DNA from 2 places in the Hydrogenophaga sp. NH-16 genome. Region 1 is predicted to be linked to the other one. Evidence: predicted binding sites of a transcription regulator. Region 1 holds the regulator's gene; the other holds the start of a gene.
The links. The regulator FNR, encoded in region 1, switches genes on or off when oxygen is low (the NO sensors DNR and NnrR bind a similar motif). The targets are predictions, from matches to a motif close to TTGATNNNNATCAA.

Region 1 (3,405 bases):
GGACCCGTGAGCAGATGGTCCGCCACGCTTTCCGTCCCAGGGTGCTCGTCTACTCCAGCGTTCTGGCGGTCATCACCCTGGCTGTGTTTGTCAGTCTCTTCCTGCGCACGCCGCTGAAAGTTGATGTGATTCGCGACCGTGGCGCGCTGGCGCGCATGGTGGAGCAGGGGCGCATCGAAAACGTGTTCCGCCTGCAGATCATGAATGCGACCGAGTCGCCGCAGCGCTACCAGATCAGCGTCGACGGTCTTGAGGGCGTGATGATCGCGTCGGAAACCGAGGTGGACGTGCTTTCCACTGAAGTGCGTTCCGCCGCCGTGCGGGTGCAGATCCCGCCCAACGCCGCACCCGCCGGATCGCACCCGATACGGTTCACCGTCCGGTCCACCGCCGCTGATGCGTCCGAGGTCGTGGAGAAGGCGGTCTTCATCGTTCCGCGCTAAACTGGATTTATAAGCCTTATGGAACAAGTCATGTCAGCAATTTCTCGTCCAGTTGACCGCGCACCAAGCACACCTTGGTGGAAGGTCCCGCACATGTGGATGGTGGTGGGCGGTCCTTTGCTGGTCATCATTGCAGGTCTGGTCACCGTGGTCATCGCCGTGAAGAATCCAGACCCTGTGCTCAACAAGTCCGATTACGAGAGGGATCTTGCGGCGGCTCAGCGACTGGAAGGGCAGGCCAAGGTCGATGCGATGGCCAAGTTGCAGCCGGCCCATCAGGCCCGCAATCACGCCGCCTCCCCCGTCGTCCCGGCGGCACCCTCCAAGTAGGACGCCACACCACCGGATGTGACAACACAGGAGTGAAGGTGACGCTCATGAATGCTCAGCGGTGGATGTGGATAGCTTGGCCTGCCTTTCTGGTGGCTGCCGTGCTTGAGATGGTTGTTTTCGCCATGGTCGACCCTGGTGATCTCCATTGGTTCGGCAGCCCCCTGGAGTTGTCTCGCCAAGCCATCTACACCTTGGCGTTCTTTGTGTTCTGGGGCGTCACCATGGCATCGAGCGCGCTGACCACCCTGTTGTCCATGTCTCCGTTCGAAGTCAACCGCTGCCCGGTTCCCGAAGCGGAGCGCCCCCGGGACTGCGCCCGCAACGGCGGGTGCGGCTAACCCTCGGCTTGCACACAAAGAGAAACCCCGCTCAGGCCTTGGGCCCAAGCGGGGTTTCTTTCGTTCAAACGCCCAGACTCAACGGCAGCTCTGAGGGTTCACGATCTGCTTGAGTGCATCGGTGTTCTTGATGTGTACGTAGCGTTGTTTGACTTCGATGGTGCCTTCCTCAACGAACTTCGAGAAAGTCCTGCTCACGGTCTCGAGCTTCATGCCCAGGTAACTTCCAATCTCCTCCCGGGTCATCCGAAGGATGAGCTCTGACTGCGAGAAACCTCGTGCATGCAGACGCTGGACGAGATTGAGAAGGAACGCTGCGAGACGTTCCTCGGCACGCATGCTGCCCAGCAGCAGCATGACACTGTGATCGCGGACGATTTCCCGGCTCATGATCTTGTGGACATGGTGTTGCAGTGTGGTGAACTCCCGCGAGAGTTCCTCGACCTGGTCAAACGGCATCACACAGACCTCGGCGTCCTCAAGCGCAATCGCGTCGCAGGAATGGCGGTCGCTGACGATGCCGTCCATGCCGATGATTTCTCCGGTCATCTGGAAGCCGGTGACCTGGTCTCGCCCATCGGCCGTGGTCACGCAGGTTTTGAAGAAGCCCGAGCGCACTGCGTAGAGCGAAGTGAACTTGTCGCCGGTGTTGAACAGCGCGGTTCCCCGCTTGATCCTCCTGCGCGTGGAGATCACGGTGTCCAGCTTGCCCATTTCCTCGGGATTGAGGCCCATTGGCAAACACAACTCCCGAAGGTTGCAGCTGGAACAGGCGACTTTGATGCTGTGAATGTCCATAAATCTTCCAGATTTCGCCCGAAGCTTAACGCATGGCCACAAGTGCCAGCAAGGCGGGCGCTCTCATCCTCGTTGCGAGCATGGGGGAAAACCCGGGGCTTGGATGGCCCTTGATCTTGATCAAGGGTGCGATTTCCGCCTTGGTGCACATTCGCGCTGAGAACTGGAGAATTGTTTGTGAGTCACGCCATTTCAGACGAATTGCTCAAGCGATTCGACATCCCGGGGCCCCGCTACACCTCGTACCCCACCGCGGACCGCTTTGTAGAAGCGTTCACGGAGAGCGACTACATCCAGGCGCTGGAACAACGTCGGGCAGGCTCGCTCGCGTTGCCGCTGTCGTTGTACGTACATATTCCTTTCTGCGAGTCTGTCTGCTACTACTGCGCCTGCAACAAGGTCATCACCAAACACCACGAAAGGGCTGCGGAATACCTGCGGTATCTGTCGCGTGAGGTGGAGCTGCAGGTACAGCATTTCGGCAAAGGGCATGCCGTGTCCCAGCTGCATCTGGGAGGAGGGACGCCCACCTTCCTGTCCGACGCCGAGCTGGAAGACCTCCTGACGATGATCCGGCGCAACTTCACGCTCGTGCCCGGAGGCGAGTACTCCATCGAGGTTGACCCCCGCACGGTGACGGACCAGCGCTTGCAGACACTGGCCAGGTTGGGTTTTAACCGACTGAGTTTCGGTGTACAGGATTTCGATCCCGCTGTTCAGAAAGCGGTGCACCGGGTTCAGCCGGCCGAACAGGTGTTCGCTCTGGTCGAGACAGCCCGCAAGATCGGGTTTGAGTCGGTGAATGTGGACCTCATCTATGGATTGCCGCTGCAGACCCCTGAGTCGTTTGCCCGTACGCTTGCCCAGGTCAACCAGTTGCGCCCCGACCGCATCGCGCTGTATGCCTACGCGCATCTTCCGGCGCGTTTCAAGCCGCAACGGCGAATCGTCGCTGCCGAGTTGCCCAGCGCGGGAGACAAGCTGTCGATGCTGTCGGCTTCACTGGATGCGATGAGTGATGCGGGGTATGTCTATGTCGGCATGGATCACTTTGCGCTGCCCACGGATGCGCTGGCGGTGGCCAAGCGGCAAGGGCGCCTGCACCGGAATTTCCAGGGCTACAGCACGCAGCCGGATTGCGACCTGATCGCTTTGGGTGTCTCGGCCATCGGCCGCATTGGTGCGACCTACAGCCAAAACGCCAAGACGATCGAGGAGTACTACGACGCGCTGGACCAGGGGCGGCTGCCGATCGTGCGTGGACTGGCACTGACCAGGGACGACCTGCTGCGCCGCTCCGTGATCATGTCGCTGATGTGTCAGGGGCAGCTTCAGTTCGAATCGATCAACCTGGGGCACCTGATCGACTGCAAGAGCTACTTTGCGCGCGAGTTGGAGGTACTGGCTGGCTATGCCGAGCACGGACTGGTTCGCATCGACGACTCAGGTGTGGAGGTGACGCCGTCGGGCTGGTATCTGGTTCGCGCCATTGC
Region 2 (3,405 bases), 200 kb from region 1:
TTCCTGCTGCTGGTGCGGCCCTTCCTGCTCAAGCTGCAGGGGGCTGCGGGATCCGAATACCAGCCGCCCTTCAAGACCGTGAAGCTGCGCGCCGATTTCGACCTGCCGCGCGCCGACAAGCGCCGCGAATTCCTGCGGGTGCGCCGCAATGCCGACGGTGGCCTGGACCTGTTCCCCAACCAGAGCTCGGGCGTGCTGACCTCGACTGTGTGGGGTGATGGCCTGGTGGACAACCCGGCCGGCAGCACCATCGCCCGTGGCGACCTCGTGAACTACATCTCTCTTTCGGACCTGCTCGCATGAAGATCCAGCTGCGTTATTTCGCCTCCATCCGCGAGGCCATTGGCTCCGGCAGCGAATCCGTCGAAACCGCTGCGGCCACGCTGTCCGCGCTGCGCGACGAACTGATTGCACGTGGCGGTGCGCACGCCGAGGTGCTGGGGCGAGGCCGTGCGGTGCGCGTGTCGGTCAACCAGACCATGGCCGACGAGTCGGCCGCCTTGACCGACGGCGCCGAGGTGGCCTTCTTCCCACCCGTCACCGGAGGCTGAGCATGAACGCCAGGGTCAGCATCCAGACTGAAGACTTCGACCTGTCCGCCGAGGTCGCCCGGCTGCGGGCCGACCACAAAGGCGTCGGTGCGGTTTGCACGTTTGTGGGCACCGTGCGGGATCGCAACGACGGCCAGAGCGTCAGCACCCTGGAGCTGGAGCATTACCCTGGCATGACGGAGAAAGCCATCGAGCAGATGATCGACGAGGCCTTCAAGCGCTTTGACATCCTGTGCGCCCGGGTGATTCACCGTGTCGGCCTGCTGCAGCCGCTGGACCAGATCGTGCTGGTGGCCGTGACCTCGGCCCACCGCGGCGAAAGCTTCCAGGCCTGCGAGTTCCTGATGGACTACCTCAAGACCCAGGCGCCGTTCTGGAAGAAGGAACAGACGCCCGAGGGCGCGCGCTGGGTCGACGCGCGGGTCAGCGACGACGCCGCACTGGCCAAGTGGGGCATCGCCTTGAACAACGCCTGACGGGCTGTGAAGGTGTCCATGCCGCTGACCGCAGCCGACATCGAATCCATCGAACGCGCCACGCTCACGGCGGTGGCGCCCGAGCAGGTCGATGCCATCGACGGCTGGCTGCTACCCATGGACCCCGGCACGGTCGGCCGGGCCCACAGCGCGGTGCCACTGCACCATGGCGCCCACCCCCCGGCGCTGATCGGCACCATCGCGCAGCGTTACCGGGATGCCGGCTTGCGGCCGGTGTTGCGCCTGCCCGAGGTGCCGGCGTTTGAGCCCTGGTGGCCCGAGCTCAGGGCCCAGGGCTTCCGGCGCGAACAACCCACCCTGACCCAGACCGGTGTGCTGGATGGCCTGCTGGCGCTGGCGCCGAACGCCGACGGGGTGTCGCTGGACCCGCGACCTGATGCGGCCTGGATGGCCATGTTTCTGGGCGAGGGCATGGACCCGGTGGACGGCGCGAGCCGCTCGAAGGCGCTGTCCCGCGCCGAGGGCACGCTGTTCGCCAGCCTGCGACAGGGCTGCGAAACCCTGGCCTGCGGCGCCGCCTGTTATGCCCAGGGCTGGCTGAGCATGCACGGCCTGCGCACGGCCGCCCGCCAGAGGGGCCGGGGGCTGGCGGGGCGGATGATCCACGCGATGGCGCTGCAGGCACAGCGGCGGGGCATCACCCGGGCCTTTCTGCAGGTGGACGCTTCCAACGAGCCCGCCTTGGCGCTCTACCGCCGCGCCGGCATGGCCACCGCCTGGTCTTACGCCTACTGGAGAGCAGGGTAAGCCCCCTCGCGCCCCCGCTGCACGGGGCGCAGCGGGGCTTTGATGCGGGTCAATGCCGCTTGACCCCGACCGGCGCAAGGTCTTGAAATGATGGCGGTCAGCGCCACATGCCCGTCAGTTCAAGCATTTCGGAGCATCACAACATGCGTCTCGACAAACTCACCACCAAGTTCCAGGAAGCCCTGGGCGAAGCCCAGAGCCTGGCCCTGGGCAAGGACCACGCCTACATCGAACCGGCCCATCTGCTGCTGGCCATGCTGCGCCAGGCCGATGGGCCGAAGTCGCTGCTGCAGCGCGCGGGCGTCAATGTGCCGGGTCTGACCAAGGCCACCGAGGAGGCGGTCAACCGCCTGCCCGAGGTGCAGGGCCAGGAACAGGTGCAACCTGGACCGGACCTGATCAAGTTGCTCCAGGCGACCGAAAAGGAAGCCATCAAGCGTGGTGACGCCTTCATCGCCAGCGAGCTGTTCCTGCTCGCCGTGGCCGACCAGAAGGGTGAGATCGGCCGCATCGCCAACGAGAACGGCCTCTCGCGCAAGAGCCTGGAAGCGGCCATCGAAGCCGTGCGTGGCGGCCAGAAGATGGATTCGCCCGAAGGCGAGAGCCAGCGCGAGGCGCTCAAGAAGTACACCCTGGACCTGACCGAGCGCGCCCGCGCTGGCAAGCTGGACCCGGTGATCGGCCGTGACGACGAAATCCGCCGCGCCATTCAGGTGCTGCAGCGCCGCAGCAAGAACAACCCTGTGCTGATTGGCGAGCCCGGCGTGGGCAAGACGGCCATCGTCGAAGGCCTGGCGCAGCGCATCGTCAACGGCGAGGTGCCCGAAACCCTGCGCGAGAAGCGCGTGCTGGTGCTGGACATGGCGGGCCTGTTGGCCGGCGCCAAGTACCGCGGCGAGTTCGAGGAGCGCCTGAAGTCCGTGCTCAAGGAAGTGGCGCAGGACGAGGGCCGCATCATTCTGTTCATCGACGAAATCCACACCATGGTGGGGGCCGGCAAGGCCGAAGGCGCCATCGACGCGGGCAACATGCTCAAGCCGGCGCTGGCGCGCGGCGAACTGCACTGCATCGGCGCGACCACACTGGACGAGTACCGCAAGTACATTGAGAAGGACGCCGCGCTGGAGCGCCGCTTCCAGAAGGTGCTGGTCGATGAGCCGACCGTGGAGCAGACGATTGCCATCCTGCGCGGTCTGCAGGAAAAGTATGAGGTTCACCACGGCGTGGACATCACCGATCCGGCCATCGTGGCCGCGGCCGAACTGTCCCACCGCTACATCACCGACCGTTTCCTGCCCGACAAGGCCATTGACCTGATCGACGAGGCGGCGGCCAAGATCAAGATCGAGATCGACTCCAAGCCCGAAGTGATGGACAAGCTGGACCGTCGGCTGATCCAGCTCAAGATCGAGCGCGAGGCGATGAAGAAAGAGACCGACGAGGCCTCGCAGAAACGCCTGGCGCTGATCGACGAAGAAATCGTCGAACTGCAGAAGGAAGCCGCCGACCTGGAAGAGATCTGGAAGGCCGAAAAGGCCCAGGCGCAGGGCAGTGCCCACGTGCGCGAGGAAATCGAGCGCGTCAAGCTGCAGATCGAGGAACTCAAGCGC

Region 2: the regulator FNR is predicted to act here: its motif matches at 1,835-1,848, upstream of clpB (ATP-dependent chaperone ClpB).

The regions. Positions count from the first base shown of each region.
Region 1 is NZ_CP029344.1:3,007,109-3,010,513, reverse strand. It holds gene ccoG (cytochrome c oxidase accessory protein CcoG) at 1-443, shown strand, start outside; gene DD542_RS14480 (FixH family protein) at 537-773, shown strand; gene DD542_RS14475 (hypothetical protein) at 821-1,114, shown strand; gene fnr (fumarate/nitrate reduction transcriptional regulator Fnr) at 1,193-1,912, opposite strand; gene hemN (oxygen-independent coproporphyrinogen III oxidase) at 2,090-3,405, shown strand, end outside.
Region 2 is NZ_CP029344.1:3,209,976-3,213,380, forward strand. It holds gene glp (gephyrin-like molybdotransferase Glp) at 1-303, shown strand, start outside; gene moaD (molybdopterin converting factor subunit 1) at 300-551, shown strand; gene moaE (molybdopterin synthase catalytic subunit MoaE) at 554-1,027, shown strand; gene DD542_RS15475 (GNAT family N-acetyltransferase) at 1,046-1,795, shown strand; gene clpB (ATP-dependent chaperone ClpB) at 1,939-3,405, shown strand, end outside.